3 regions of the Listeria aquatica genome follow, and region 3 is predicted to be linked to each of the others. Evidence: riboswitches for the same ligand, from Rfam matches in the RefSeq annotation. Region 3 holds a riboswitch; each other region holds the start of a gene.
The links. A riboswitch is a leader RNA that binds a small molecule or an ion and turns the genes downstream of it on or off. The one in region 3 is predicted to bind S-adenosylmethionine.
Positions count from the first base shown of each region.

Region 1: linked by a shared signal. The riboswitch ahead of HB912_RS07840 (MetQ/NlpA family ABC transporter substrate-binding protein) and the one ahead of metK (methionine adenosyltransferase) in region 3 are both predicted to bind S-adenosylmethionine.
Region 2: linked by a shared signal. The riboswitch ahead of HB912_RS05980 (methionine ABC transporter ATP-binding protein) and the one ahead of metK (methionine adenosyltransferase) in region 3 are both predicted to bind S-adenosylmethionine.

Region 1 covers NZ_JAARRM010000002.1:391,414-402,179, reverse strand. The annotation lists gene HB912_RS07855 (carbon-nitrogen family hydrolase) at 1-148, opposite strand, end outside; gene HB912_RS07850 (methionine ABC transporter permease) at 174-836, opposite strand; gene HB912_RS07845 (methionine ABC transporter ATP-binding protein) at 836-1,849, opposite strand; gene HB912_RS07840 (MetQ/NlpA family ABC transporter substrate-binding protein) at 1,861-2,685, opposite strand; SAM riboswitch class I at 2,773-2,887, opposite strand; gene HB912_RS07835 (pyridoxal phosphate-dependent aminotransferase) at 3,033-4,229, shown strand; tRNA gene HB912_RS07830 (tRNA-Asp) at 4,284-4,356, shown strand; gene yycF (response regulator YycF) at 4,571-5,284, shown strand; gene walK (cell wall metabolism sensor histidine kinase WalK) at 5,523-7,355, shown strand; gene HB912_RS07815 (YycH family regulatory protein) at 7,352-8,662, shown strand; gene HB912_RS07810 (two-component system regulatory protein YycI) at 8,665-9,459, shown strand; gene HB912_RS07805 (MBL fold metallo-hydrolase) at 9,606-10,436, shown strand; gene HB912_RS07800 (trypsin-like peptidase domain-containing protein) at 10,581-10,766, shown strand, end outside.
Region 2 covers NZ_JAARRM010000002.1:18,710-29,475, reverse strand. The annotation lists gene HB912_RS06005 (thioredoxin family protein) at 1-139, shown strand, start outside; gene HB912_RS06000 (cation diffusion facilitator family transporter) at 255-1,142, shown strand; gene HB912_RS05995 (response regulator transcription factor) at 1,243-1,935, shown strand; gene HB912_RS05990 (sensor histidine kinase) at 1,919-3,067, shown strand; gene HB912_RS05985 (hypothetical protein) at 3,141-3,335, shown strand; SAM riboswitch class I at 3,416-3,524, shown strand; gene HB912_RS05980 (methionine ABC transporter ATP-binding protein) at 3,606-4,628, shown strand; gene HB912_RS05975 (methionine ABC transporter permease) at 4,625-5,290, shown strand; gene HB912_RS05970 (MetQ/NlpA family ABC transporter substrate-binding protein) at 5,308-6,135, shown strand; gene HB912_RS05965 (Lmo2079 family surface lipoprotein) at 6,269-7,324, opposite strand; gene HB912_RS05960 (helix-turn-helix transcriptional regulator) at 7,532-8,494, opposite strand; gene HB912_RS05955 (GyrI-like domain-containing protein) at 8,604-9,083, shown strand; gene HB912_RS05950 (family 20 glycosylhydrolase) at 9,164-10,766, opposite strand, start outside.
Region 3 covers NZ_JAARRM010000001.1:1,164,105-1,174,870, forward strand. The annotation lists gene asnB (asparagine synthase (glutamine-hydrolyzing)) at 1-501, opposite strand, end outside; gene metK (methionine adenosyltransferase) at 645-1,847, opposite strand; SAM riboswitch class I at 1,955-2,055, opposite strand; gene HB912_RS05715 (DUF3116 family protein) at 2,115-2,435, opposite strand; gene HB912_RS05720 (DCC1-like thiol-disulfide oxidoreductase family protein) at 2,454-2,849, opposite strand; gene HB912_RS05725 (hypothetical protein) at 2,964-3,239, shown strand; gene HB912_RS05730 (L-lactate dehydrogenase) at 3,286-4,200, opposite strand; gene HB912_RS05735 (DUF2584 domain-containing protein) at 4,216-4,458, opposite strand; gene ytkD (RNA deprotection pyrophosphohydrolase) at 4,486-4,971, opposite strand; gene yidD (membrane protein insertion efficiency factor YidD) at 5,042-5,290, shown strand; gene HB912_RS05750 (metal ABC transporter substrate-binding protein) at 5,465-6,424, shown strand; gene HB912_RS05755 (NAD-dependent malic enzyme) at 6,460-8,091, opposite strand; gene HB912_RS05760 (o-succinylbenzoate--CoA ligase) at 8,109-9,539, opposite strand; gene menB (1,4-dihydroxy-2-naphthoyl-CoA synthase) at 9,545-10,360, opposite strand; gene menH (2-succinyl-6-hydroxy-2,4-cyclohexadiene-1-carboxylate synthase) at 10,374-10,766, opposite strand, start outside.

The DNA of each region.
Region 1 (10,766 bases), on a different contig from region 3:
AGGCGTATCCGGTATTCCACATTTCAGGTAAGACGGCAACTGTTGCTCCCTTTTCGGCTGCCTCAGCAAGTGCTCGCCGAACCCGTTTGAAGTTCGCCTCAGGCTCCCCGAACTCGATATCAATTTGGCAAAGTGCAATTTTCCACATGTAATGAATTCCCCCATTTTGTAAGCTAATCTTTTTTTAAGCGTCGTGCTAACACATTGCCAAACGATTGGAGGAGTTGCACCATAATAATCAAAATCACAATTGTCGCATACATCACAGTTGGTTCGAAACGTTGGAATCCGTATTGATATGCAATCGTTCCAAGTCCGCCAGCTCCAACAAGACCTGCCATTGCCGTCGCGCCAATTAAACCAATTGTGGCGATTGTTAAGCCGAGGACAATTCCTGATCTAGCTTCACGAATGATGACGTTCCAAATGATTTTTGTAGTTGAAATCCCCATCGCCTGGTAAGCTTCAATGACGCCGCGATCCACTTCAAGTAAAGCGGATTCCATTAGTCGCGCGATATAAGGCGCCGTGAAAAATACCAGTGGCAAAATAACACCCTTAACGCCAATTGTAGTGCCAACGACGAGTTTTGTAAATGGCAGAATCAAAAATAGTAGAATAATAAACGGCAGGGAACGCAAGATGTTAATGACCCAATTGAGTAGCGTATAAACGACTTTGTTTTCAGCTTGTCCACCTGAACGCGTCAAGATAAGCAGGATGCCAAGCGGAAGTCCAATTACAATTGCGATCACGAGCGTAATTGCAGTCATTTCAAGAGTTTCAAGAAAGCCAGTCCAAAGGGTCGCTCCCCATTCAGAAAAAAAGTTGCTCATTAGGAGGCCACCTCCCTGACAGTAATGCCTTTTTCAATTAAAAATTGAATGGCGCTATTATATGCTGCTTCTTCTCCTTTTAAATGAACAAGCAGTTTTCCAAGCGTGTCATTTTTTAAGTTTTCAATGCCGCCAGCAAGAATGCTTGGCAATACATCAAAATGACGAGATACGAGAGCAAGAGCGGGTTCATCTGTACTTTGCCCGACAAAATATAGAGAAACTAACTTACCCGTTTGTTTATAATGTTGAAGTAGCTCAGGCGGAATCTCGAAGCTTGCTTCTGAGCCGACAAATCGTTTTGTTGTTTCTTCTGCAGGATTTGTGAAAATGTCGAGCACGGAACCTGCTTCAACAATTTTTCCTTGCTCCATCACCGCAACTCGGTCACAAATTCGCTCGATTACTTCCAGTTCATGAGTGATTAGGAAAATGGTGATTCCTAGCGTTTGGTTAATCTCAAGTAACAGCTTTAAAATCGAATCTGTCGTTTCAGGATCGAGTGCGCTTGTCGCTTCATCGCTTAAAAGAATCTCAGGTTCGTGTGCGAGCGCTCGAGCGATTGCTACACGCTGTTTTTGTCCACCGGAAAGCTGGGCAGGATAATGGTCCTTTTTATCCGTTAACCCAACGATATTTAAGTATTTTTCGACACGTTCCTGAATCAATTGCTTTTCTAAACCTTCAAGTTTGAGTGGCAAGGCGACATTTTCATAAACAGTCGCCGTTTTTAAAAGATTGTAGCCTTGAAAAATCATCCCAATCTTGCGTCTTGCTTCCCGAAGTTGCTTGGCATTTAAACTTGCCAAGTCTTGTCCAGCAATTTTCACGGTTCCTGAGGTAGGTTTCTCAAGGAAGTTGATACAGCGGACAAGCGTACTTTTTCCCGCACCACTGTAACCAACAACGCCATAAATTTCTCCTTTTTCGATGTGGAGAGAAACCTCTTTGACCGCTTCAACCGTCGTTTCTCCGAGCTTGAAATTCTTCGATACGTTTGTTAGTTCAATCATAGAAACCCCTCCTAAAACGCTGGTACAACAGAACCGCTAAATTCTTTTTCAATAAATTGCTTCATATCTGCAGATTGGTAGATTTTTTTCAATTTTTCCACGATTTCATCTTCTTTATTGCTTGTTCTAACAACGAAAACGTTCGGATAAGGGTTGTTTTTCGTTGGTTCATGGTAAATCGAATCATCGTTGATTGTGAGGCCTGCACCCATCGCGAAGTTCGTGTTGATCGCTGCGGCTTTTACTTCTTTTAACTGGGCAGGAATCTGCGAAGCTTCAAGTTCAACGATTTCAAGATCAAGTGGATTTTCTGCTAAATCATTTTTCGTTGCTTTTTCTTCCACACCTTTTTTGAGCTTCAAGACACCAGCATCTTCAAATAACTTGAGCGCCCGATATTCGTTTGAAGGATCATTCGGAACAGCAATTTTATCGCCTTTTTTGAGTTCTTTTACCGATTTTAGTCCCTCGGAATAAATCCCCATCGGAAATGCAACCGTCTTAAAGGCAATGGAAAGCTTGTAGCCTTTGTCTTTTTTCTGCGTTTCTAAAAACGGAATGGTTTGATAATTATTGGCATCTAAGTCACCATCATTTAGTGCAGTGTTCGGTGTATTGTAATCATCAAACGTTTTAATTGTGATATGTAAATTGTCTTTTTTGGCTAACTTTTTAGCTTCTTCAGCGATTTGTTGATGTGGCCCGCCTGTCACGCCAATTGTAATTTCATCTGTTGCTAGCGCCTCGTCTTTTTTATCCCCTCCGCAAGCTGCGAGTGAGAATAAGGCAACTCCTGTTAAAATTCCTGCTAAACTTCTTTTTGTCCACTTTTTCATTGTCATTTCCTCCCAAATTGATAGTTTAGGCCATAAAAAGGACTTCTCTAAAAGATTAGAGAAGTGAATACAAAAGTGGATTCGCTTCTCTTATCTTTCAAACTGATACCACGTCAGTTTGCTGGAATTAGCACCTTCACTTTAAAAAAAGTTAGGTTGCCGGGCGTCGCAGGGCCAGTCCCTCAGCCGCTCTTGATAAGAGAATTCAGTTTTAATAAAACCTGTTGCAAAACAATATACCAAGATTAAAATACTTTGTCAATGGTTTTTAAAATTTTTTATAACCAGACTAGACAAAATTGCCGGAAAACTTTATGATGTTTATCAAACTGAAAGTGGGGATGAACATGAAACAAGCAAAACGACTTCAAAATTTACCAGAACAATTTTTTTCCAAACTTGTGCAAGATGTGAATCAAAAAATACGGGAAGGTGTAGATGTTATCAATTTGGGGCAAGGGAATCCTGACCAGCCCACGCCAGATCACATTGTTAAGGCTCTTGCGCGCGCTGCTGAAGACCCGCAAAATCACAAGTATTCGCTGTTTCGCGGTAAGCCTGAACTGAAGCAAGCGGCTGCGCATTTTTATCAAAAAGAATATGGGGTTTCGCTTGATCCAGAGACGGAAATTGCGATTTTATTTGGCTCAAAGGCAGGGCTTGTCGAATTGCCGCTTTGTTTTTTAAACAAGGGCGATTTGATGCTATTACCTGACCCGGGTTATCCGGATTATTTATCTGGGATTTCGCTTGCAGATGCACGTTTTGAGACGATGCCTCTACGTGAGGAAAATCAATTTTTACCGGATTATCGTGAAATAAATGCGGAAAGTCTGGAACAAGCCAAATTGATGTTTTTAAATTATCCGAACAATCCAACCGGAGCGGCAGCAACAAGTGCATTTTTTGATGAGACGATCCAAGTGGCGCGAGAAAACAAGATAGGCGTTGTGCACGATTTTGCATATGGAGCAATAGGCTTTGAAGCAGAAAAACCTGTAAGTTTTCTTGGAAGCGAAGGAGCGAAAGATGTCGGGATCGAGCTTTATACGCTTTCGAAAACGTATAATATGGCCGGATGGCGTGTGGGCTTTGCTGCGGGAAACCGGGAAATGATCGAGGCAATTAATCTACTCCAAGATCATCTTTACGTCAGCTTGTTTCCGGCGATTCAAGATGCTGCTTGCGCGGCACTTTTGGATTCCGGGGAAGCTGTACGAAAGCAAAATGACCTATATCGCTCGCGGCGAGATGCTTTTTTTAACGCGGCTCAAAAAATTGGTTGGCAAGGTTCGGCGCTGGCAGGTTCTTTTTTCGCATGGATGAAAGTTCCAGCAGGGTTCACAAGCAGTGGCTTTGCGAAGTTCTTGCTTGAAGAAGCTGGTGTTGCGGTGGCAGATGGAAGCGGCTTTGGCACATTTGGTGAAGGCTACGTGCAGATTGGCTTACTGGTTAGTGAGGCGCGTCTCGAAGAAGCGGTGAGGCGAATTGACGAGCTTGCGATTTTTCAAAAACCAGAAGAAAATTTCATAAAAAGTTATTGACTCGATTTCGGAAATGTGGTTTAATTAGTAGGTGCCTGTTTGAAGGTGCTGAAAGGTTCCGTGGTGTAGGGGTTAACATGCCTGCCTGTCACGCAGGAGATCGCGGGTTCAAATCCCGTCGGGACCGTAAAAAAGAGGACGTAAATCCAGTGGATTTACGTCCTCTTTTTGCATTGCGCCAGCCCATTTACGCTGTAATAATTCAGAAAATTTGTGGCTTGTGTTATAATGGGTACAGGTGATTCTAAAAACGTTTAGAGCCTCGGTGAAAAATGGTGAACCGGGGAACACCATTTGATAGACGCACTTTATGAAATCCATATTTGGGAGGACTGTGTAACATGTCAGAGAAAAAAGTATTAGTTGTGGATGATGAGAAACCAATTGCAGATATCGTTAAATTTAATTTAAATAAAGAAGGATTCGATGTTTACTGTGCTTATGACGGAGATGAAGCGCTTGAGCTTGTCGAAGAAGTGCAGCCGGATTTGATTTTATTAGATATTATGTTGCCAGGAAGAGATGGCATTGAAGTTTGTCGAGAAGTTCGGAAAAAATATGATATGCCAATCATCATGGTAACGGCGAAAGATTCTGAGATTGATAAGGTACTGGGACTAGAACTTGGTGCAGATGACTATGTAACAAAACCGTTCAGTAATCGGGAGCTCATTGCCCGTGTGAAAGCTAATTTACGTCGTCACAGCAAAATTAGTTCGCAAGCTGCGGAGGAAAACGAAAATAGCGAGCTTGAAATTGGCTCACTCGTGATTCATCCGGATGCGTATGTGGCTTCAAAACGTGGTGAAACAATTGAATTAACACATCGTGAGTTTGAACTACTACATTACTTGGCGAAGCATATGGGGCAAGTCATGACTCGTGAACATTTGTTGCAAACGGTATGGGGCTATGATTATTTTGGAGATGTGCGAACTGTTGATGTAACGGTTCGGCGCTTGCGTGAGAAAATTGAAGACAATCCAAGTCATCCAGCTTGGCTTGTGACGAGGCGTGGCGTTGGGTACTATTTGCGTAATCCAGAACAAGAATAGTGTAGTAACAAAAATGGAGATGTTGAGGGGGAGGACTGATTTAAGCAGTCTTCCTTTTTGTGCGTTTAGGAAACACCTGAAACAGGCTTTCTTGCCCGTCTTTTTGGTGGTTTCTCTCGCCTTTAAAAGTGTGCTATACTTAGTTAGAAAAATAATGATTAGCGGGTTTTACGCAATTTTGCTAGAAGGGAATTTTGTGTAAAATCATGATTTTATCCGAACAGGAGTAGAAGCTTTTATGCAAAAAATAAAAAAGTTTTTCCAGTCGGTTCAGTTTCGTCTGGTGATAATTTATCTCTTGCTTATCCTTGTAGCCATGCAGGTTATCGGTGCATACTTCGTTCGCGAACTTGAAGGGCAGCTTGAAAAAAACTTTCAGGATTCTATTAAAAGTAGTACCAAACTGCTGGATTATAATGTTCGTGAAGAGATTTTAAAAAATAGCGATAACAGTGCGCAGTTGCAAACGGATATTCGTGAGTTACTGGTGGATTTTGCGCGGAATAATAGCAGTTTAGACGAAGTTCGAATTGTCGACGATAAAGGAAAAATTCTTGGTACTTCAGACATGGATAATCAGGGGATTGTTGGGCAAAAGTCGACAACGCCGCTGATTAAACGCTCGCTTTCACTTAATACGTCAGAAGATAAAATTTATATGGATGATTCAGACGGGAACAAACGCGTTTGGGTCAATGTTTTGCCGATTAAAAACAAAGATGAAGTGATCGGTGTTATTTATCTTGTTGCGGATATTGAATCGGTTTATACGCAAGTAAACTCAATCACAAGTATTTTTATAACCGGAACTTTAATTGCGATGGTAATCACGGCGGTGCTTGGGATTCTCTTGTCACGAACGATCACAAAACCGCTGATTGATATGAAACGACAAGCTTATGCGATGGCAAGAGGGAATTATAGTCGTAAAGTAAAGGTTTATGGCTTAGACGAAATCGGTCAACTTGCTGAAAGTTTTAACTCACTTACACGGAAAGTCCAGGAAGCACAGGCGATGACTGAAGGAGAGCGAAGAAAGCTTTCTTCTGTCTTGTCTTACATGACAGATGGGGTGATTGCGACAGACCGCCGCGGGAAGGTGATTCTCATTAACTCGCCAGCTGAAAAAATGTTGCGTGTACCGCATGAAAGTGCTAATGGGGAGGCGATTATTGATGTTCTTGATATTGGGGATAGCTACCAATTCGAGGATTTGATGGGGCAAGAAGCAACGATCACTCTTGACCGGAGTACGGTTGAAGAACGCTACATTTTGCGAGTGAATTTTTCTGTTATCCAGCGCGAAACAGGCTTCGTGAATGGCGTGATTGCCGTTTTGCATGATATCACGGAGCAAGAAAAAGTGGATCAGGAACGAAGAGACTTTGTATCGAATGTCTCCCATGAATTAAGAACGCCGCTTACAAGCATGCACAGTTACCTTGAAGCATTGAGCGACGGCGCTTGGCAAGATCCTGAACTGGCACCGAAGTTTTTGGAAGTGACGCAAAATGAAACGGAACGGATGATCCGCCTTGTTAATGATTTATTGAAACTGTCAAGAATGGACGGTGAGCGCGAACAGCTAGATAAAAGTTTCGTAAACTTCACCGATTTCTTTAATCATATTATTGACCGTTTTGAAATGATGAAGAAGGACTCGATTAAATTTAAACGATTTATTTCAAAAGAGCCTGTAATTATTGAGCTTGATGAGGATAAAATTATGCAGGTGCTTGATAACATCATTTCCAATGCTAATAAATATTCACCGGATGGTGGACAAATTTCTTTCTTCTTGAAAAAATTTGCGAATCATATTGAAGTGGCCATCAGTGATGAAGGACTTGGAATTCCGAAAGAAGATTTGAATAAAGTATTTGACCGCTTCTTCCGTGTAGACAAAGCACGGTCGAGAGAAATGGGAGGAACAGGGCTAGGCCTTGCGATTGCTAAAGAAGTAATCCGGGCACATGGTGGCGATATTTGGGCGGAAAGTAACCGCGGCAAAGGAACTACTGTGAAGTTTACCCTGCCATATAGCGACCTTCCGGAGGATGATTGGGAATGAGAAAATTTTCTTATGTAAGAGGATTGTTGCTCACAATTTTAGTTATATTAAGCGTGGTTTTAAGCTATCTAATTTGGAAAGCGCAACCTAATTATGAGTCCATTGATGTGAAAGAAGTCAAAAATACGGCTATTGATAAGCAAAAAACGGCTTCACAAGTCTTTAAGCCGCTTCTTGCTCAAGTAAACCAAGGCGGTTTGCATTATCAAACTAATACAATGGAATTTGTGAACCAACTCGCTACACAAGGACGCAGTTTTACTTTTTCCGAAATTGTCTCCTCAGGTAAAAAAAGCAGTCAAGAATATGATCGCTTAATTCATCAAAATGGGACAGTGGAATTAGTTTATCCAAATAACATTCCGTTCGCGGTTTTCTCGCAGATTTATGAACTTACAGGAAAAGAGCTTGAGTCTGCTTCGTTTAACCGGATTGTTTTTGACACCAATACGACAGAGGCAGGGCTTTATACGGTTTACTTTACGAATGATCGGCTAGATACGGTTTATCAAAGCTCGCTTCCACAAAAAGATATTGCGATTGTGAGAAACTTGGTTGATAATGCCAATGAAGCAGATGGTCTTACGAAAGTGGACGAAGTAAGCACGAGCAATCATACGCTTTTCCTTTCTAAAAAAGCGACAACGCTAAAGAGCAAGAAATACATCATTGATACGATGGATATCAGCTCGTTTACAAAGGCCCTATTTCCTGATGCAAGCTCGGTTAAAAATGAGGATAATTCTTATACGGATGGTTCCAGTAAAATTGTGCTAGATACTGATAATAAAGTGCTTGAGTACATCAATCCTGCACAGGAAAATACGAATCCGGCTGTGCAAAGTGAAATGAAACGAGCAAGTATGATTCAGGATAGTTTTAACTTCATTAATGAGCACTCTGGTTGGACAGATGAGTATTATTTCACGGGTTATAATTTGGCGACAGGAAGTACTAAGTTTAGTATGTTCGTTGATAATCTCCAGGTCTTAAGTGACAATGGTATGTCAGAAATGATAGTGACTGAAGGGCAAGAAGCCGTTTATAAATATAGTCGACCATTTTTCAAGCTGGATTATACAATTCCGCGCGAAAGTGAAAATGTAACACTTCCTTCTTCTAATGCCGTTTTTGAGAAGCTTCAAAGAGAAGGTATTGATATGGATGGCTTGCAAATGATTACACTGGGTTACAAGATGAACTGGTCAGAAGATAAAGGTTTGAAACGCATTGTTGAGCTAAAACCGACATGGATTTATAAGTATCACGGGAAATGGATTGCCGTTGATATGAAGGAGAGGGATTAAAAATGGATTGGAGAAAAACAGAAATCATTTTTATTATCGCTTTCCTGCTACTTGATATTTTTCTTGGTGTGATGTTTTTGAACAAGCAGGCTACAAATGATCCAGATAAACTTGGAAATGATACGTTGCAAGACCATTTGAAAACGGATAATATCACTTATCCAGAGCTTTCTTCAAAGGAAGTGTACGGTGAAGTTTTTACGGCTGATAAAGTGACAATTAATGAAAAAGACGTTTCAAATTTAAAAAACCAAACGATTTCACTTACTAATAATTCCACAGAAATTGTTTCAACGCTCCAAAATCCTGTAAAAACTGGTGGAAAAAAGGAAACGGAAGAATTTAAGAAATTTTTGGAGGATGATGTCTATAAAGGCAGTTCCTATGAGTTTTGGAAATATGATGAGGAAAAGCAAGAATTAGTCTACAATCAAGTGGTTAAAGATGACATGGTGCTGTTTGATACGGCGGGGCAGCTCGTTTTTAAATTAAACAATGACAATGAAATCGTTTCTTACAGGCAAACGCTTCTTGGAAAGCAAGATGATTTGCAAGAAAAGAAAAAGGTGCTTTCTTCGGTGGATGCACTTGAAGCCGTTTATCAACATGGTGATCTCAAAACGGATAGTAAAATCAAACAAGTTGTGTTTGGCTACTATACGACAGTTCAGCTTTCAAGCGGGGACGTCTATTTCCCTATCTGGTGTTTTGAAGTTGAACATAAAGGTATGACGAGCTATTTTCTTGTGAATGCGAAAGATGAGCAAGTCATTAATTTAGATGAGACGAAACAGTAAGTTTTAAGAATTTAGAAGGGAAAACCGCTTTTCAAACTCGAAAAGCGGTTTTCTCTTTGAAATAAAGTGGGTTTGGGTTTTCTTTTTTCATGATTAAGGTTAAAATAGGAAGCGGATAGGAAATGTGCTCGGGAGGTAGAAAGAACATGATGAAAAGCCAAATTTTGACGGAAAAAGAGACCGAGCAAATTCGGTTTAGTATACTTGCGAGCGGCAGTACGGGGAATGCGACTCTAGTTGAAACAGGGGATCAGAAGATTTTGATTGACTGTGGCTTGAGTGGAAAAAAAATGGCTGAATTGTTTAGCCAAGTAGGTCGTTCGATTGAAGATTTAGATGCTATTTTGATTACACATGAACATTCAGATCATATTAAGGGACTGGGTGTTTTAGCGCGAAAATATAAATTGCCAATCTATGCGAATCAAAAAACATGGCAAGCGATGAATGGCATGATTGGAGAAGTAGCGCTTGATCAGAAGTTTGAATTTGGTATGGAAACGGTCAAGAGCTTTGGTAGTTTACAAGTGGAATCCTTCGGAGTTTCCCATGATGCTGCTGAGCCCATGTTTTACATATTCCATAATGGGAATAAGAAGTTTGTAATGATTACGGATACAGGCTATGTGAGCGACCGGATGAAGGGTCATATTGCGAATGCTGATGCGTATTTGTTTGAAAGTAATCACGATGTCGAGATGCTCCGGATGGGGCGCTATCCTTGGAATGTGAAACGTCGGATTCTTGGAGATGAAGGCCATGTTTCAAATGAAGATGCTGGAATCGCAATGAGTGAAGTGATTGGCGACCGGACGAAACGGATTTATTTGGGGCATTTAAGCAAAGATAACAACATGAAGGATCTTGCTCGAATGAGTGTTGGTCAAACATTGAGGCAAGAAGGTATTATTGTTGGAGAAACACTTGATTTATTTGATACTGACCCGGAACAGCCGACAAATCTTTTTACCATTTAAAAAAAGGCGACTTCTGGTCGCCTCTTTTTTTAAATCAAAGAATTTTCATGTTATTTTTTAAAATTAATTTCATGAATTTTTCATATTTGTCATGTAGGATAGAATTATCAAGAGTTGAAACTGTGCAGGAAGGAATGAAATGGTTTGGAAGAAGAGAAAAGAGAATTTGAAAATGCAAATCACCCGCAAGAACCTTTGGATGGAAGTGAAAGAGTAGGGAGCGCTAATGAAGTAAGCGGGACAAGTCAGTCTGAATTTGTTTCACCTGAAGCGGAGCGCTCCTCGGAGTTTGAACAAAGTCGTCAAGCAACACCTGAAACAGGGAGCGTC
Region 2 (10,766 bases), on a different contig from region 3:
TATCCCAGATTATGCGAGTCAATTTGAAATTGAATCGGTTCCTGCGCTTGTCGCGATTCGAAATGGCGAGCTTATCGCTAAGCGCTATGAAATCAATAATGTGATGGATGTCTTTGAATTCACTTCCAAATTTGCCTAAAGGAAAAACTTTTTCCTTCTCGATATAGAGCTGAACACTACTAAAAAGATTGCTGTAGACCCAAAGCGGCAGGCTGTGATAAGATAACTACGGCAAAAAGTTCTGGGGGTTTGAAATGGAAGCAAGTCATGTAGAAAAACATAAAAATTTAACGATTCTTTCGGTGATAAGTAACTTTGTGATTGTTGTTTTGAAATTGATTATTGGTTTCTTGACGGGATCAGTCGCTGTTATTTCAGAGGGGATCCATTCATCAATGGATTTATTTGCCTCCATCATCACTTTTTTTTCGCTCCGGATTTCTGGGCGCCCGGCCGATGAGGATCATCCTTACGGGCATGGTAAAGCGGAAAATATCGCGGGAACGATTGAAACGTTGCTGATTTTTGTAGCGGGGATTTGGATCATCACAGAGTCCATCGACAAGTTTTTTAATCCGCATGAAATTAGACTGCCGATGCTTGGAATCGGGGTTATGGTGCTTGGCGCACTCATCAATTTTGTCGTTTCTCGCATCATTAAACGGGCTGCAGATAAGGCGAACTCGGTTGCGATGAAATCGAATGCGCTTCATTTATATACGGATGTGTTCACTTCGCTTGGGATTGCGTTCAGTTTGCTCTTAGTTCATTTGACGGGTTGGCTATTTCTGGATCCGATTATTGCCATTTTAACGGCGATCTATATTATGTATGAAGCCTTTAAATTGCTGAAGGAGTCTTTCCCGCCGCTTATGGATCAAAGGTTATCACGCAAAGAAGAAGCGGAAATCAAACGGATTATTTTAGCGCATCAAGATGAGTTTATTGAATTTCACGATTTTCGCTCGCGGCGTGCTGGGGCAGAAGAATATATTGATTTTCATCTGGTCGTGCCATCTGAGATGACGATCGAGACGGCGCATACGCTTTGCAATGAAATTGAAAAAGAAATTTATGACTTTTACTCAAAAGCACAGGTTTTGATTCATCTTGAGCCGGAGGAAGAGCGCATTTATAGTTAAAGGAAAAGTTTAATTTTTACTAAAGAAATCTGATTCGGATTTCTTTTTTTCTTGGAGTGGTGATACAATGAGACTAACAAATTAGAGGAGCGATCTTAATATGACAGCCATCTTAATTGCGGATGATGATAAAGAAATTGTAGATTTGGTGCAACTCTATCTTCAAAATGAAGGCTATGAGATTTATCAGGCTTATGACGGGGAAAGAGTTTTAGAACTTGTGAATGAGCGGGAATTCTCGCTTGTGATTTTAGATATTATGATGCCGAAACTAGACGGGCTTGAGGTTTGTCGTAGAATGAGAAGCGATGGGATTTTAACGCCGATTTTGATGCTGAGCGCGAAAGCAGAGGATAATGACAAGATCATGGGCTTACTTACAGGAGCGGATGATTACATGATAAAACCTTTTAATCCGCTAGAACTTTCGGTGCGGGTGAAGGCGATTTTGCGACGCATTAAGCAAATGCAACAAGGCGCCAAGCCGGAAAGTCAGCATCTCGTGATTGGCCCGATTGAAATTAACCGCGATCAACATATTGTGACGGTTTCTGGAAATGAACTGCATTTAACGACTTCAGAGTTTGATATTCTCTACTTGCTTGCAAGTGAACCTGGGCGGGTCTTTAGCTCGGAATATATTTTCGAAAAGATTTGGCAGGAGCAAGCTTTTGGAGCAAGCAAGACGGTCATGGTTCACATTAGTAACTTGCGTGATAAGATGCGGGTTGCGATGGGTGGCGAGAATGTCATCAAAACGATTTGGGGAGTAGGATATAAAATTGAAATTTAAACGTTGGTTGAAACATGTGATGCACGTGATGCGACCGTGGCAAATTATTTTATTTGCGATTTTATCTTGGTTTATTGCTTCATTTGCCCTTCAAACCATTTATTTATGGTTGCTTTCGATTCGTGATGATTCGGTGGTTTTGCGTGGCTTAAATGATTCGTTCATTGACTTGTTTGGGCGCGGAAAATATAACAATATTGTAGAATCTCCCGCTTTGATTCTTGTGAAATATGTGTTGCTAATTTTTATGGCGTGGTTTGTTTTTTATCTTTTCTACCGTTTTATGCGCGGGCGGGCGCTGAAAAATCAGCTTCGGACGATTAATTTTGCGCTTGGTACTGACAGGGCGGTGGATACGTCGAGCCTTGTTCCAGAAATCCGTGAACTGGAGACGAATATCGAGAAGATGCGTGCTCGGCAGAAAAATTTGATGGAGCAGGAGCAGGAAGCGCAACAAGCGAAAAATGATTTGATTACGAATGTCTCACATGATTTGCGCACGCCGCTTACGTCGATTCTTGGCTATTTGAGTTATATTCACGATGATCGTTACCGCGATGAAGTGGAGCTCAAATATTATACGGACCTAGTCTACGATAAGGCGCGCCATTTGCATAAGTTGATTGATGACTTATTTTCGTATACGCGACTTGAAAGCCCGGATTATTTGCTTGCGAAAGACCGGCTTGATATGGTTGAACTTTTGCGGCAGCTCGTTTTGGAGTTTGACGGATTGGCGCGGGAAAAAGGAACGGAAATTGTAGAGCTTTATCAGGCGGAAAATTTGCTTGTAAATGGGGATGGCAATCAAATTATGCGGCTGTTTGAAAACTTGTTTTCAAACGCGCTTCGCTATGGCAGTGATAGCGGGAAAATTGAAGTTGCGGCTCGCGAGGAAGGGGACTGGGCGGTGATTGATGTGACAAATTTCGGGGAAGAAATTCCGGCGCTTGATTTGCCTCATTTGTTTGAGCGGTTTTACAAAGTGGATAAAAATCGGACGACAACGGGGACGGGGCTTGGGCTTGCGATTTCGAAGTCGATTGTGGAACGTCACGGCGGTCTTGTGACAGCGACAAGCAAAAACCGGAAGACGACTTTTACGGTAAAATTACCGCTACTCAATCTTTAAACTTTCTTATCTTTTTCTTTCTTTGCGATTTAGTTTGGAAAGGTAAACTAGAATGCATGAGGGGGAGAAAGTGATGACCAAGAAAAACCTGACGATTCTTGCGGTTGCGATTTTAACGGTCTTGGCAGTTTTTTATTTTGTAAGTCAAACGGTTGTTCAGCATATGTACGGTGAAATGGCTGAACAAACGCTATCCGCCGAAAGCTTTGACGGAGGAAGCGATGCGATAAACGTTACAAATTTTACTTTCGTAGATAAAAACGTGTAATTTACTGTTGACAAACGGTTCTTCAAAATGTAAGATAAAAAAATAGAGGATAACTACAATCCAAACAAAATAGTTCCAAATTCTTATCCAGAGTGGTGGAGGGAAATGCCCTGTGAAACCCAGCAACCTAAGTGTTTTTTTACTTAAGGTGCTAATTCATGCAGAACGAATGGTTCTGAAAGATGAGAAGAAAGCGAAGTTGAATTTATTCATGCCTTTCTGCTCATGCAGGAAGGCATTTTTAGTTTATGAGGGAAAAGGTGAGGCAAAATGATAACGCTCCAGAACGTAGTAAAAGATTATCTAGCACGTAAAAATCGCGTGCGTGCAGTTGATGATGTGAGCCTTGAAATTGCTGATGGCGAAATTTTCGGCGTCGTGGGCTATTCCGGGGCAGGAAAAAGTAGTTTGATCCGAATGTTTAACGGACTCGAACTACCAACTGCAGGCGATGTAATAGTGGACAACAAAAAAATCAGTCAAATTAGAGGGCGAGAACTTAGAAAAGCACGGCAAAAAATCGGGATGATTTTCCAGCACTTCAACTTGCTCTGGTCGCGAACAGTATTTGAAAACATTGCTTTTCCGCTTGAAATTGCCGGAGTGAAACGAGCAGAACGAAAAGAACGTGTGCAAGAATTGATTCAACTTGTAGGGCTTTCTGGGAAAGAAAATGCTTATCCATCCGAATTAAGTGGCGGTCAAAAGCAACGTGTCGGGATTGCACGGGCGCTTGCCAATGATCCAGATGTGCTACTTTGTGACGAAGCAACGAGTGCGCTTGATCCACAAACGACAGATGAAGTTTTGGATCTCTTGCTTGATATTAACAAGCGCCTTAATTTAACCATTATCGTGATTACGCATGAAATGCATGTTATTCGTAAAATCTGTAATCGAGTTGCGGTTATGGAAGCGGGGAAAGTGGTGGAGCTTGGGGATGTGCTAGAGGTCTTTAAACATCCTAAACAAAATGTTACGAAGCGTTTTATCGAACAAGTGACAGAGTCGGATGAAACAGAAGAACTCATCCACCTTTTGCTAACTAATTATTCAGAAGGTCGACTTGTGAAGTTGCTCTTTATGAGCGAGAATGCAACCCAGCCGGTTATCTCACAAGTAGCTCAAGCACATGATGTGGCTTTAAATGTCTTGCATGGAAGCTTAACGCAAACACAAAACGGTGCTTACGGAACGCTTTATGTGCAGATTCAAGGCGCAGACGAAGAAATTGAAAAGACGATTGAGTCGCTACGTGCGGCGAAAGTAGAAACGGAAGTGATTGAAGGATGAACGCATTTTTTAGCGATATTGACTGGACAGCCATGTGGGGTTACACGAAAGACACCTTGTACATGACGATTATTTCGCTGATTGCCGTTTTTGTCCTCGGCATTTTGCTTGGTCTCTTGCTGTTTTTAACGAACCGCAAACAAAATATTTTTGCAAGAATGTTATATTGGGTGACGGCGGTCCTTGTGAATGTATTCCGCTCAATTCCCTTTATCATTTTAATCGTCTTACTTCTTCCGGTTACAAGCACCGTGATTGGGACGATCATTGGCCCGAAAGCCGCATTGCCAGCTTTGATTATTTCAGCAGCTCCCTTCTATGCGCGTATGGTTGAAATTGCTTTCCGTGAAGTGGATAAAGGCGTGCTCGAAGCGGCAAAGGCTATGGGTGGCGGCTTATCGACCACTATTTTCAAGGTGCTTATCCCAGAAGCCTTACCAGCACTCATTTCTGGTATTACCGTTACGGCGATTTCACTTGTTGGTTTTACTGCGATGGCGGGGATCATTGGTGCCGGCGGATTAGGAAATGCCGCTTATCTGGAAGGCTTTCAACGGAACCAGCCAGAAATTACGATTGTAGCAACGATCATCATTTTAATTATTGTTTTCATTTTTCAATTCATCGGCGATTTACTTACGAAAATCGTGGATAAACGATAAAAAAGGAGCGTGTCAAAATGAAAAAAGTTTTAAGTGCATTATTTGTTTTTAGTTTAGTTTTAGTCCTTGCAGCTTGTGGCGGGAACGCCGACAAGAAAGGTTCGGGAGATAGTAAGGAATTAGTTGTTGGAGCTTCGAACACTCCGCATGCGGAAATTTTAGAGCAAGCCAAACCGATTTTGAAAAAAGAAGGGATCAACCTTAAAATTGTAACGTATCAAGATTATGTACTTCCAAACAAAGCTTTAGAAGAAGGCGAAATTGATGCAAACTATTTCCAACATAAACCGTACTTAGAATTAGAAGAAAAAGAAAAAGGCTATAAATTTGCGGATGTAGGCGCGATTCATATTGAACCAATGGGGATTTATTCGAAGAAAGTGAAAAGCTTGAAGGATTTAAAAGATGGCGCACAAATCTTGCTATCGAATAGTAAATCTGACTGGCCTCGTGTGATTGGCATTTTCGTTGATGAAGGGCTATTAACACTAAAAGATGGTGTGAAACCTGAGGATGCAACGTTTGACGATATCAAAGACAATCCGAAGCATTTGAAATTTAAATATGATTTAGATCCAGCTTACTTGATGACGGCATACAATCATGAAGAAGGCGATGCTGTAGCAATCAACTCAAACTTTGTTGTGGATCAAAACTTGAACCCAACGAAGGATTCGATTGCGATTGAAAGTAAAGATTCACCATATGCGAACATTGTGGTAACGAAAGAATCGAATAAAAACAATAAAAACATCAAGAAACTTGTAGAAGTCCTTCATTCGAAAGAAATTCAAAACTGGATCACAGATAAATGGAAAGGCGCAGTAGTTCCAGTTGATAAATAAACGAAAATAAAAAGCGAAAAGCAGAGGAAATCCATTTTCAAATGGGGCCTTTGCTTTTCGCTTTTTTAGGTCGATGCTAGTCTTTAAATCGAAGCAAAAACCGCCTTTTTAGGCGGTTTAGTAAAGTTGAGTCCTAGCGGGTTGCTTCTAAATACTTTTTCAATCCATCAGAGATAGCTTTATCCAGTTCTTTTTTGTTTACGATTTTATTTTCCTCAGGCATCTTCTGTACTACTTCAAAAGGAAGTGCTTCAATGTCAGTTGAAAAGTCGAACAGCGTTTTATTTCCAGCAGATGTACGCAAGGTTCGGATTTTTAAATCCTTGAATTTGCTATCTGCGTCCTGCATCAATGTTAATTGTACGGATAAGTCTTCATCTTTTGCTGCCACCAGTTTTTTCATTTCAGCTTTGCTCGTTTCCTTTAAGTCACTCCAAATGCGTTTGGCTTCGGTTTTAGAAATTTCTTTTCCTGTAGATAGCAGTCGAACGGCAGCGTCATCTTTATCCCATACTTGCATCACTTCGCTCGCAAGTTCGCTCAAGTCCTGCTTGTCTAATTGAAGCGATATTTTGCGTCCTTTTTCTTGCTTAAAGTTGCTTTCATCCATCTGATTGAGGAAATCATATAAGACTTGTAGCGTTTCTTTTTCGAGTCGACGGATTTCGTTTGCTTGTTTTTCAGCGGCTACTTGGTTGATTGTGAATCCAAGTAAATTTTGCGCTGTTTCATAGAAATCAAGATATTTAGCTTTGAGTGCGGTGTTATGCGCTAAAACAAAATCGAGAATTTTTTGTCCGTCTTTACCAAAAACTGGTTTGCTATCTTCATTTAGTTTATAAAGTGTATTAACCGGTATATAGACACGACCTGTTTTATTGTTTTGCAAGGCTTCAAAATGGAATGGAACCCTGCTTTTATAGACATTCACATCGGCAAAGGTTGTTTTTTGTTTTTCATCAATTGAAACTTTAGCAGATAGCGAATCGCCTTTTTCTAGGTTTTTAAAAAGAGCACTTTGCTCGTGATTAACAAATTCATTCATTGTAGTTTGAACATTTAAGGTATATTGTTCGTTTAAACTAAATTGTCGTAATGTGGATGTAAAGTTCGATTTAGGGGAACTGCATCCAGATAACGTTGTGAAAAGCAATAACAGAGCAAGCCCCAGACTTATTGCTTTCTTCATATAAATCTCCTCCAAAGCGGATTTGTTTCGTAATTTGTTCGATTGTTACAATACAATTAGATTGTTTCAATTGTGTTACGCCACAATAAACAATAGCATAGCAAGCAAGAGATTACAATGCTTTTTGCAAAAAAGGTTCATTTAAGGGCAGGAAATGAACCTTTTGAAAAAACTGATATAAAAAACAGCCCGTTGCAGGGCTGCTTTTTAGAAAGAAGCAATTTCGCGGGCACGCTTTCGATACGCGTTTAGAAGTTCGGCTGGCATTTTTCGGATAGTTAATTCCTCCCCAAGAAAAAATAGCCAATGAACAAGTTCGCGAAGCTCTGCCTCATCATGCGTATCAATTTCTGTTTTTAAAACAGCACTCGTTTGATAAGGATCCATATAGGAAAGAGAAAATTTAAGTGGATGATATTTTTTGAATTGACTGATAGCCTTAGCGCCGAGTTCAAGATGCAAGTTTTCTTGTCGTGCTTTTTTTGCTAGTTGGGCAAGTATTTTCTTTTTTGAAGGCCATTTTTTATTCTTATAACTTTGAACGGGATTGACGGATTCAATTTCATCAACGCTTTGCATTTTTTTAGTTTCATGATGGAAATCATAATATTCTAACCACCAAACGGATTTTTCGTTGTAGAGCCGCAATGGACAAATAAGATGATTTACTCCATTTAACCAGATTTCTAAATGTTCTTCGTAGAGCGAGAGTTGGATCAACTCTTCAAGTATTGGCTGAGGCAAGTCACTTAGATCTAGCAAATCCGGATTATTAGGGTTTGTGCCCTCAAAAAATAACAATTGATTTAAGACGACGAGATCATCTTGCTGATTTTTAGAAATCAAACCCAGGAGTTTCTCGGCTAAAGATTGACGACTTCGCAAAAATGGTAGTTGCTGGTTTCGCGTCGCCATGAAAGCAACGACTAAAGCTTTAATTTCATTATCCGTAAAGCGAATGGGCGGGAGAATCGAATTGTTCATTACTGAATAACCGCCACTTCTCCCGACTTCAGCTACAAGTGGTAAGCCGATTTGCTCAATTTCTCGTAGATCACGGATCGCAGTGGAGCGAGAAATTTGAAATTCTTCCATGATTTCAGCGATAGTAAAATGGGCGCGATTGTTGATATAACGCATGATGGTATTGATTCGTTCAACTTTTTGCATCAGAACCTCCTAAACAGTGTCATCTTTTGAAACCTTTTATTTGTATTATAAGACTATCAAATAGAAAAGCCAACTGTTTGATGAATAGATGAGAAGGAAGGGATAAAGGATGGCAGATTACAAGCTAGAAACAAAAGATGAATTTATAGTGTTAGGGATTGGCACGGAGTTGGTTAGTGATTACCGTGATTTTGAAGGGATTAATCGTGAGAAACAAGCATTTTGGGCGAGTATCAAACAAGATGGGCGGCTTGAGAAACTAAAACAAGTGGCATCAAATGCATACTTATTTGCTGTAAATGAAGCGGTTAACAATAAAATGATGTATTATGCGGGAGTTTTAACAGAAGAAAATTTACCAGATGCTACTCGAATGATTCAGTTTCCAAAAGGGGAATATGTTGTTGTAAGTGGGGAAGCAGCTACAACTGAAGAACTGAGTAACACGCTTGCTGGAATCGCTTTTGGGCAAGTCTTACCAGAAGTAGAAGGTGTTGCTTATGTAGGCGGGCCAAATGCAGTCGTTGAGATGGGCGAACGAGACGGGCGTGTTTATGGAGAAATCTGGATTCCTGTTGTGCAAAAATAACGACAAAGCATGTGGTTAATTTTTAATTCATAAAAAGAAGTCGCTTCAGCACTATTTGGTCTGAAGCGACTTCTTTTTTATTAGTGTTTGTTTTTGTGATACTGGTAGATAAATCGAACGGTTTGTTCTTTTTTAGTGAAGCTTCCTTTGACGTTCTTTGGATAACTTACTAATTTATAGCCTTTAATGCTTTTGGCTTTTGCGTGGTAACGCTCACCCACTTTACCTGTCAAAATTTTGGATGGAGCGAGTGTTTTGCCATTCTTATCTTGATAAGTGACTGTGACGTTTCCAGCACGTTCTGGTTTTTTCTCGTAAACATAAGTGATTGTTTGCGAGTGCTGTTTAAATTTACCAGAAGCTTGTCCGATGACCTTTTTAAAGCTATAGCCATCAATTTTTTTTCGCTCTGTTTGATAGCGGTCCCCAATGTTTCCTTTTAACTGGACATCATCAAGAAGTTTGTTGCCCCGTTTATCTTGGTAACGAACCGTTACAGTGGCTTGCTTCTGACCTGAATCTTTACCTAAATTTTCAAATAGACGGATAGCAGTGAAAATCTTGTCATTATTGGCTGCTCGGTTCTGCTCGATTTTTGCTAAATATGCTTTTAGTCCAGCTCTTGCTTTTGTTGTCCCTTGTTGCGGGTTACTATTTAGCGCTTCATTGATCGTGTTTTTAATGAAACGAACATCGTCATTTGTGTATTCAATACTTGCTGCATCTTGGTTTGCAAACGAAGTGATGACTCTTTCAAGTTCACCGAAAGATGGTTTATTACGTGTGTCGCGCCATTCTGTTGATCCCCACATGGAATTTGCAAACAAGTTGATTCTTGGATAGAGTGTTTTCGTCAAAATATATTCTGGTGCAAATCCGTTTGCATCGTCCCAAATCGGGAAGAATTGTCCTTTGCTTTGTAGTAGTTCTTGGTCAGTTAAGTTTTCAGCAGGATTAAATCCGCGAGAATAGGTGCTTGAGAACCACTCATTATAAAGCTTTTCAGGTAGCGGGCGATCGAGTTTGTCATTTTCTGGCCATAAATCGTGATACAAGTCAGAGGCTGAACCAACCACTTTATACCCTTGGCTAATTTTTTCTTTGGCAGTAGTTGAGCCGTAAATAGTTCCAGCCCAAACGTCAACTGTGATGCGTTTATCAAGTGGAATAACTGCGTTACTATCACCAATTAAATTGTCATTCCAAACGAAGACCGTTTTGCCTTCATCTAGAAACGGTTTCGCCATTTCATTTAGGAAGAGCCTTAAAGCATCGTACTGGTCTGCATTTTGATTGCCTGATTCTTCTTGTGCCCATTTTGCAAGCTTTCCTTCAGGGTCTTCAAAATTTTTCGTTTGGAAGTATTCGTCTCCACCGATGTGAACGATATTTGAATCGAATAAATCGAATGCTTCCTTATAGAGACTAGCCATGTATTCTCTTACTTCAGGATTTGAAAAGTCAAGAGCACGTGAATCTTCACCTGGATTGAGTAGCCAATCGGCGTCAAAGTAGATCCCATCTTGTTCAGAGTGCCCAGGAAGGTCAACTTCTGGAATAACTTCGATGTTACGAGCACGTGCATAGCGAACGAGGTCTTGGATTTCTGCTTTCGTCCAGTATCCGCCGTAAGTATCTACAAATTGGGGAGCCACTTTCGACTCGTAGCGGATTCCTTCATTA
Region 3 (10,766 bases):
AATAGATTTTTTTTCAGAAGCAAGGTATAAATTGCCATCTTCTTCCGCATAGAAAAAAGGTTTAATTCCAAATGGATCACGTGCCCCGTAAACACTATTTTCTTGCTTATCCCAAATTACAAATCCAAACATCCCGCGTAAATACGAAGCAGCTTGTTCTTTATATTTCGCATAAGTCGCAATGATAACTTCCGTATCACTTTCCGTTTCAAAAGTCATACCTTCATTTTTTAGCTTTTCACGTAATTCCACATAGTTATAAATTTCTCCATTGAAAATAATCCAGTAGCGTTCATCTTCATACGTAAGCGGTTGATGACCATTTTCCACATCAATGATACTAAGTCTTCTAAAACCGAATTGAATATGCTCATCCGTATAGTATCCTTCATCATCTGGTCCGCGGTGAGTGATCATATCATTCATTTCTTTAAACGTTTGTTTTTCTTCACCTGTTATTTCAGCAATGCGGTCATGAACGCATCCTACAAATCCACACATTGAGACATTTCTCCTCTATCTGATTTTTCATTAATTCACAGTTTACACAAAGATTATCATAACATAAAGCCGCTCGCTTTGCACGGTGAATTACTACTCTCAAAAAAAGAAAACGCCAAACAAACGCCGGCGTCTCCTTTCTTTTATTTTTCTAAAAAGCGTTTTAAATCATCGACCTTATCCGTTCGTTCCCAAGGTAGATCTAAATCGTGTCTTCCAAAATGTCCAAAAGCAGCCGTTTTGCGATAAATTGGTTGGCGCAAATCAAGCATTTTGATAATCCCAGCTGGACGTAAATCAAAGTTGGCGCGAACTGCTTCCGTGAGTTCCTGCTCACTATACGCACTCGTTCCATAAGTTTCAATGGATATTGAGACTGGATGGGCAACTCCAATCGCATAAGCCAGTTGCACTTCTGCCTTTTTTGCAAGTCCAGCAGCCACAATATTTTTAGCAACATAACGCGCGGCATAAGCGCCAGAGCGGTCCACTTTCGTTGGGTCTTTCCCGGAAAAGGCACCCCCACCGTGGCGTGCATAGCCGCCGTAAGTATCCACAATGATTTTTCGACCCGTAAGCCCAGCATCCCCTTGCGGCCCGCCAATCACAAACCGACCGGTCGGATTGATGAAGTACTTCGTTTTTGCATCAAGAAGTGCTGGATCAATCACGGCTTGAATGACTTGTTCATGCATATCTTTTGCGATGGTTTCTTGCGAAATATCGGGATGATGTTGTGTTGAAATAACAACCGTATCAATTCGTGCTGGCTTATTTTCCTCATCGTACTCAACCGTAACTTGTGTCTTCGCATCTGGGCGCAAATAATCAATTGTCCCCTCTTTACGAAGTTCCGCGATTTTTCTTGCCAGTTTATGAGCAAGAGAAATTGGAAGCGGCATAAGCTCCTCCGTTTCATCCGTCGCAAAACCAAACATTAAGCCCTGGTCTCCAGCACCAATCGCTTCAATTTGAGCATCTTCATCTTCTTCCCCACTTCTTGCCTCAAGAGACTCATCTACCCCTTGAGCAATATCCGGAGACTGCTCATCAATGGCCGTTAAAACAGCACAAGTTTCTGCATCAAACCCGTATTTAGCTCGTGTATAGCCAATTTCTTTAATGGTTTCCCGTACAATTTTGGGAATATCTACGTAAACTGACGTTGTAATTTCGCCAGCAACCAGTACAAGTCCTGTTGTCACCGTGGTTTCACAAGCCACGCGCGCATCCGGATCTCTTGCAAGTATCGCATCCAAAATCGCATCTGAAATTTGATCGGCAATTTTATCCGGATGTCCATCAGAAACAGATTCTGACGTAAACAAATGACGCTTCGCAGTCATTCTTGTATCCTCCTTCTATTCTCTACCATTCGCGTGCAGCAAAGAAAAAAAGCCTTTTCTCTAAGTTTTTGCGCATAGAGAAAAGGCGTATCATTTCATTACCTTCACTCTCATCGATCAGGAAAACTCCTGCTCAGGTTAGCACCTTACAACAAGTGTAGGTTGCTGGGCTTCAAAGGGCCAGTCCCTCTACCGCTCTGGATAAGAGATATTTATTTTAGTTTTACAACTAACTAGCTTTAAGTATACTGGTTTACGAAACGAAAATCAAGGGGAAATCCCTTCCTGCCCTGCCAAAAAGTCCGGCCAATCTTCCTGCTTCATTTCTCGGTAGCGGTGGTAAAACGCCTCCCCCTTCTCAGATCGGCTATAGCGAATACCGTCATTCGACCGGTAGCGAAAAAGCAAGCCAAGTTCTTCAAGTTCATACACGGCAAGCAAAAATTCCGTCTTGTTTTTGAGAGCACTCCCTCCGTTTCTTGCACGATCATTAATTAGTTCATTCATATTCGATGAGCCTTGATAGACATTTTCGATGATTTGAAAAGCAACTTCAAAGGGCAAACGCATTCTTTCACATACTTTCATTTTCAAGATTCTTTTTTATTATACAGGAAACGCATGATTTTTTCTTGAACAAATTCGAAATTTTCTACGTAAGCTTTGAATAAAACGCCAAATTTTGCCACGGTTCCTGGCAATAAGACGATATAACCATTCGCCTAAAATGGGGATAAACGGTAAATAAAGAACTAAAGCCCCCCACTTGACTATAGGAAGTGCCCTTAAAATGCGCCGAACCGCTGAAAAGCCACGATAAATCCGCCCATTTTCCGATACAACATGGAGCTCTCTTAATAAATCAGTTTGATTAAAATAACTACCGCTATCCTCTTGAAGCTTTTCGAAATATAATAGACCCTGCGTGTCTAGCCTTTCTACATAGCCTTTTACCCACTTACAGAAAGAACAATTTCCATCATATAAAACCCGGTATCGCACAATAAAAACCTCCTTCTTCCTATTTTTCCCCTTATCATATTTTTAAACCTGTGGTATGATTAAGGATATTAAAAATAGAATTTGTTCGAACGCGAGCAATAAAGGAGTTAAATTATGGGTTTATTTATACTTACTCTAATTCTTTTGGCCGGATTTATTGTAGCCATGCTACTTTTCGAATTCGTATTCAAACTAGAATGGTTCAAATATTTTTTAGCCACAATTGGATTGATTGCAAGTGGAATTATTTTTTTCATCAGTTTTTATGGCGGCGGCCTAAAGCAAACGGAAATTGCTATCGCCCTCTTTTTTGCTAGTTTCGGTGAATATGTTGTTTCGCTTGTTATCAGTCTTGTCCGCTTGATTCAGCGAAAAAAAGAACAAGCTTAAAACTAATAATGAAAAACCAGACAGAAAATTTCTGTCTGGTTTTTCATTATTTCGTGTAAACCGTTGAAAAAGCTTGTTTAATTACGCCACAAGATGCTTGGTACAGTTTTTCTTCTTCTGTCGTCAACTGTTCAAGCGGCAAAATCTGACAAACCCCATCTCGACCAATAACAGCTGGTCGTCCGGCATATACACCTTCGCTTTCATCATAAACAGAAATCGGAAGTACTTCACGCGCATCATCATGAATAATTGCAATAAGTCGAGCTGCCGCTGTTGCGATACCAAAACTCGTCCAACCTTTCCCAAGCAAAATATTCCAACCTCTAGCCCGCACTTTTTCCTTGAATTCTGCACGTTCTTCTAAAGAAAGCAATTCAAGCGCTGGTTTCGTTCCAACTTTAACACCTGACCAAGCAATAAATTGGGATTCCCCGTGTTCTGCGAGGACATAGCCTGAAATGCTTTTCGGTGAAACTTGAAAATGCTCCCCAAGTGCGCTTCGCATCCGCATAGTGTCAAGTGAAGTTCCTGTTCCAAACACCTGTCTCTTTGGAAGCCCACTTTCTTTTGCAATGATTTGTGTGATGACATCACAAGGGTTTGTAATATTGATAAAAATCCCATTGAAGCCCGTTTGCATCACTTTAGGTACAATCGAACGCACAGCTGCGCTTGTTTCTTTCAATTCTTCCATCCGGTCTTTTTCGAGCAGCGTTGTTGGTCCAATTGCCATCACGATAACAGAGGCGTCTCGGAGCAATTCATAACCTCCAGAAATCACCTTCGTGTAAGCATGCGTAGCAGACAACATGTCCCGAAGCTCCATAGCTTCACTGCTCGCCTTCTCACTATTTTGATCTACTAAAACGAGTTCCGTACAAATCCCTTGCGTGACGAGTGAAAAAGCGACATCTGAACCAACGTGACCACATCCAATAATTCCAACTTTTTGTTGCATTTTCGTTGCCTCCTCTTAGTTGCTTGAATTTAACGAAACAAGTTCATATGTAAGTAGTGTTACATCATTTTCCCAAACAACTTTACGCGGGATCACCATGCCGCTTGTTTCGCCGTCTTTTGTTTTGCGAAGCTCAATTTCAATATCCAGTGGATAAATTCGGTAGCCTGCTTTTTCGAGTTTGAACAAGTTTTCATCAATTCTTTCTTCATTTCCTTTTGTTACGACCATCGTATTAACTTCAAGCTGCATTCCCATCTGGATCCCTCCAATTCTTATTTTCTATCATAGCAGAAAATCCCCCTTTTTGCCCACTATCTCATCAAGTCTTTTTAAAATTTCTTGCATGCCCTCATCCCGCATAAAAAAACTGAAAGCTTCCCTTTGAACGATTTTCCGTAAATGTCCCTTTAAAAGCTTAGGCCCCTCGGTTTCTAGATAATTTTCTTGCGGCACAATTTGTTTCACTTCGCAGAAAAAAACACGCTTTGTAAACGGACGTTCTGAAGAAGCCACTTCATAGTCAGCTACAAAAATAAATTCAAAAGGAATAGCGCCTGTTTCTTCCATTAGTTCTCGTTTCGCCGTCGTAGCGTTATCCTCTCCCACTTCCCCTTTCCCTCCAGGAAATTCAAGTCCGCGAATTTTATGTTCCGTAAAAAGCCACTTTCCTTCATAATGTGGGATAACAAGGACATCATTTTGTTCCTCTTTCGACTGTGCAAAATGAATTTTCACATCATTCCCATAAGCATCCTGATAACTGAACACAATCATCGTCCCTTTCTTTTTTTAAAAAATATGATAAGCTTAACTTAGTAAAATTTAGAAGGTGAATTTCGTGTTTAAAAAAATCTTAGTCGGCTTGATTCGCGTATATCGAAAATTCATTTCACCACTTACGCCACCTTCTTGCCGCTTTTCGCCAACTTGCTCTGAATATGGCATCGAAGCAATTCAAACGCATGGCGCTCTTAAGGGCAGTTATTTAACCATCCGTCGAATTTTAAAGTGCCATCCTTTCCATAAAGGGGGATTCGATCCCGTACCACCAAAAAAATCTTCTTCAAACTCGCGTCACCACCATTAATATAGCATAAAAAACTGTCTTTCAGCAGACAGTTTTTCTTTTTCTACAAAAACACTTGCTTTTCCCACTTTTTTCCTGTAAGATCAATTACGGATGATAAATCGGATTGATTACGATTTATTTTTTTGATTCTCAAAACGGAATGATTTTGATTTAAGGAGTTGAGTATTACCAATGAAAAACTGGCAAAAATTGCTAGCCCCTTTACTTATTCTCGTTTTACTGCTTGCTGCATGCGGCGGATCAGGTGAAGCGAAAAAAGAAGATGGAAAGATTCAAGTTTACACGACTGTTTATCCTCTCACTTACTTAACACAACAAATTGGTGGTTCTTACGTTCATGTGAAAAGTATTTACCCGGCTGGTGCAGATGCGCATAGTTTCGAACCCACACAAAAAGATATGTTAAAACTCGCGGATAGCGATTTGTTCTTCTACATTGGTCTTGGAATGGAAGGCTTCGTTGATAAAGCAAAATCAACATTAAAAGAAGAAAAGGTTTCCTTTATTCCGCTCGCAGAAAAGCTCGACCTTCCGAAAGATCCAGATGCCGCGCTTGAAAATGACGAACACGAGCACGAAGGAGAAGAACATGAACATGAGCACGGCGATATCAATCCACACGTTTGGCTCTATCCAAAATATATGGAAGAAATGGCAAAAACGATTAGAGATAGGCTCACGAAAGAAATGCCTAAGCAAAAAGCAACTTTTGAAGAAAACTACAAAAAAACCGTTGAAAAACTTAAAAAGCTCGATGATTCTTATGCAGAAATGGCGAAAAATGCAAAACATAAAGATTTTGTAACGGCACATGCGGCTTATAGTTACTGGAATACCGCATATGGCTTGCATCAGATTCCAATCGCTGGAATTTCAACAAGTGATGAACCTTCTCAAAAGAAACTGCAAACCATTGTTCAAACCATCAAGAAAGACAAGATTCCTTATATCATGCTCGAACAAAATACAAACTCTAAAATTGCTGATGTCATTCAAAGTGAAACAGATACAAAAGCATTAACCCTTCATAATCTTGAAACACTAACTGAAAAAGACATTCACCAAAATCGCGATTACCTTTCCATCATGAACGATAATTTAAAAGCATTAAAAGAAGCATTAAACTATTAAAAAAAGCTGGGGTCTAGGCTGACCCCAGCTTTTTACTATTCTTCATAAGCCGCTTTCCAGATAGCTTCTTGAACAGCTCGTTTCACATCTGAAATTGGTCGGGTGTTCACTTCATCGCGAATGGCTGCTTCCACAACCGCTTCTGTAACAGCTTGTGAAACTCGACGAACCTCTTTTACAGGAGGAAGAAGAGAAGCACCAGGACTTTCTAAATCCTGTAATTCCCCTAAACTATTTGCTGCACTTGAAAGCATCCTCTCAGTGACTCGCTTAGCTTTAGAAATCACGATGCCAAGCCCGAGTCCTGGATAAAGCAAGGCATTATTTGCTTGTCCAATTTGATAAGAAACACCTTTATACTGAACTGGTTTTGAAGGACTCCCGGTAACAACAAGCGCTTTACCATCACTCCACTGAATCAAATCCTCTGCTTTCGCTTCTGCTAAATGCGTTGGATTCGAAATCGGCATAATAGCAGGTCGCTCTTGATAAGAACACATCGCTAGCACGCTTTCTTTTGTAAAAGCACCTGGTTGACCACTTGTACCAATCAAAACGGTAGGTTTTACACGCTCAATGATTTCTGTAAGATCTGTAAGCCCCGAGAATTCAGCTTCTTCACGCGCGAGCTTTTGTTGTCCAACCGTTAAATCAGTCATATCACTCGTAATTAAACCATTTCGGTCAATCAAATAGAACTGGTTTCGCGCTTCTTCTTCACTCATTCCAGCAAGAACTAACTCAAGTTTAATTTGCTCCGCAACACCAATACCTGCTGTTCCTGCACCAAAAATTAAATAGCGATGATTAGCAAGTTTTGTTTGTGTCACTTTACTCACTGCATGTGTTGCAGCAGCCATCATTACACCAGTCCCCTGGATGTCATCATTAAACGTCGTGAGCTGCTTCTTATATCGTTCAAGAATCACGCTGGCATTTTCACGACCAAAGTCTTCCCAGTGAAATAAAGCACCAGGAAAGGCCTTCTTCGCCTCTTCAACGAACTTATCAATAAACTCTAGATAGGCTTCGCCCGTTAATCGCGGTTTTTTCTTGCCGACGTAATTTGGATCGTTTAAAAGTTCCTCTCGACTAGTCCCATTATCAATCACGACAGGTAAAACACGTCTAGGATCGATTCCAGAAGCAACCGTGTAAACTGCAAGCTTTCCTACGGCTATCATCACGCCACCAACGCCCCAGTCTCCAATGCCAAGAACTCCTTCGCCATCTGTAATCACAAGCAGATCCACTTGCTTCAAAGACTCACTTGCTTCTAGTAAAGCTGACTGAATCCACTCTGGATGATCACTGTCGAGAAAAGCTGCTTCTGTCTTTTCCCCAAAATCTTTCGAGTAATTCATTACACTATTCGCAATGGTTGGCGTATAAATAACTGGCAATAACTCTTCGATATGTTCTTCTATCAGCCGGTAAAACAAGATGCGATTTGAATGATAAAGCGACATCAGATATTTATTTTTTGCATAGTTATCCGAGATTTCGCTTAGCTGTTTGTATTCAAGTGCCACTTGTTCAAGTAGCGTCCGAGTTTTCCCAGGCAGTAATCCGCACAACCCATAAAACTCGCGTTCTTGCTCAGTAAATCCAAGTCCTTTATTTAAAAACGGATTTTCTAAACGTGCTTTTCCCTTCAAGTCGGACATGTACGTTCCTCATTTCTTTAATTCTTTTCTTTCAATTTGTGTCGCTGGATTTTGCCAGAAGCCGTTCTTGGGAGGGTTTCATGGAAAACAAATCGTTTTGGTATTTTAAAAGAAGCTAGTTGCGCTTGTAACCTCGTTAAAATAGCTTTCTGGTCAATTTCTGAGTGAACAACGAGATGGGCAACAGGAATTTCTCCCCATTCTGCATTTTTCTCACCGACAACCGCCGCCTCCAAAATTTCTGGAAAACTTAACAGCACATGCTCAACCTCAGTTGGATAAACATTTTCACCACCAGAAATTATCAAATCGCTGCGTCGTTCGGATACAAATAGATACCCATCTTCATCCAGATAGCCCATATCACCCGTTTTAAAATAACCATCCGAAAATGCCTCTTTCGTTGCGCTTTCGTTATGTAAATATCCCGCAAAAATCGTCGGTCCTTTAATCCAAATTTCCCCGTCGCGGTCTGTCTCCTGTTGCTTTACAATCTTTAATTCAGAAGGAAAAAGGATTTTCCCCGAGGAACCAATTTTGCCGTGAGCTTCTTCAGGTGAAAGTGAAACAACCTGTGAAGCCGTTTCTGTCATTCCAAACGACTGTACAAGTGGAAAACCACGCTCTAAACTTTTTGACACTACTTCGGCCGGAGCGGCACTACCACCAAGCAAAACAACTCGTAAATGGGGATGCACCTGAATGGCCGGCTCCCAGTCAAGCAAACGTTTTAGCATGGTAAAGACAACAGAAATATGCGTCACTTTCCCACTTTCAAGAAGAGGGACCACTTTCATCACATCAAATTTTCGTTCCAAATAAACCGGCATCCCATAAATCAAACTACGCATCAAAATCGACAGCCCACTAATATGAAAAATCGGCACCACACAAAGCCACGCGTCACGTTCTTTCTGAAAGCCAAAATTAAGCATGGACGCCGTCGCACTGAAAAAATGGTTTCCAAATGTTTGCAAGACCCCTTTCGGCTTCCCCGTTGTGCCCGACGTATACATAAGCGAAGCAACATCCGCTAAGTCTAAGCTCGCCTCGGAAAAAACTGCGCCAGAAGTAGCCTCTAGCGTTGAAAAGGCCTGTACAGACACCTTTAAATCCGCTGCTTTTTCCGCGAAATCATCCTGAAACAGACAAAGCTTAGCCCCACTATCCGCCAGTTGATAATTCATTTCACTTGCCGAGAGACGGTTATTCAAAAAAACAGGAATAGCACCAATTAAGCCCATCGCATGAATCCAAAAATAGGTCGCTGCATCATTTTGACCAAGCAAACCTACAAAATCTCTTTTTTTAATTCCAAAAGCCGAAAGTCGCATCGCAAATGTCCTTGCCGTTTCATAAACCTCCGCAAACGAAAACGACTTCCCTTCAAAATAAAGCGCAGTTTTCTCACCCGAAAGCTGCGCTCGCATTTTAAGCCAATTTTCCATTTTGATCACGGAAACTTCGGAAATTGATCGAAGTCTGGATCGCGTTTTTCCTTAAAGGCATCGCGTCCTTCCTTCGCTTCATCCGTCGTATAATAAAGTAAAGTAGCATCCCCGGCAAGTTGTTGAATACCCGCAAGTCCATCCGTATCCGCATTAAAGGCTGCTTTGATAAAACGAAGCGCCGTTGGACTCTTCTTGAGCATCTCTTTTGCCCAAGAAAGAGTTTCCGTTTCCAGTTCAGCAAGCGGCACAACCGTATTAATCCAGCCCATCTCAAGCGCCTCATCCGCCGTATACTGACGACACATAAACCAAACTTCCTTCGCTTTCTTGTGACCGATCACACGCGCCAAGTAGCCTGAACCATATCCTGCATCGAAGCTTCCAACATTTGGCCCCGTTTGACCAAACTTCGCATTATCCGCTGCAATTGTAATATCACAAACCAGCTGTAAAACATTACCGCCGCCAATGGACCAGCCCGCAACCATCGCAATAACAGGTTTCGGAATCACTCGAATAAGACGTTGTAAATCTAACACATTCAACCGCGGAATTTGATCCTCTCCTACGTAACCACCATGACCACGAACCTTCTGATCACCGCCCGAGCAAAAAGCTTTATCGCCTTCACCCGTTAAAATAATCACGCCAATTTTTTCATCATCACGAGCAACACTAAACGCATCCATCATTTCCATCACCGTTTTGGGCGTAAATGCATTATGTACATGCGGACGATTAATTGTCACCTTCGCAATTCCTTCAAAAAATTCATATTTGATCTCTTCGTATTCCTTTTCCGTTGTCCAGTTCACCATAAACTAAACCCTCCTATAAATAATCCTTACAAAAGCGCTGAATGACTCGTGCCGTCTCTTCTGGTGCCTCAAGCTGTAAAGCATGACCAGCACCCACTATTTCATGATAAACCCGATTCGGCAGTTTCTCAAGCATTTCATTTGCAAGCCGTGTAAATTTTAAATCCTTCTCACCAGCAAGAAGTAAAACCGGAAGACCGATCTCTCCTAATTGATCCCAGTATGACGGAAGCGCACCCGTGCCAACTCCAATTAAACTTTTCGCTAGACCTTCCGCATCTTGCCCAAGCCGTTCAGCTTGAATTTTTTTTTGACAAGAAACTGGGAGTTCGCGCTGAGATTCAAAAAGAGCGAGCCGCTCCCAGTTTTGCACAAAGCAATTTATACCACTTGTGCGGAGTAAATC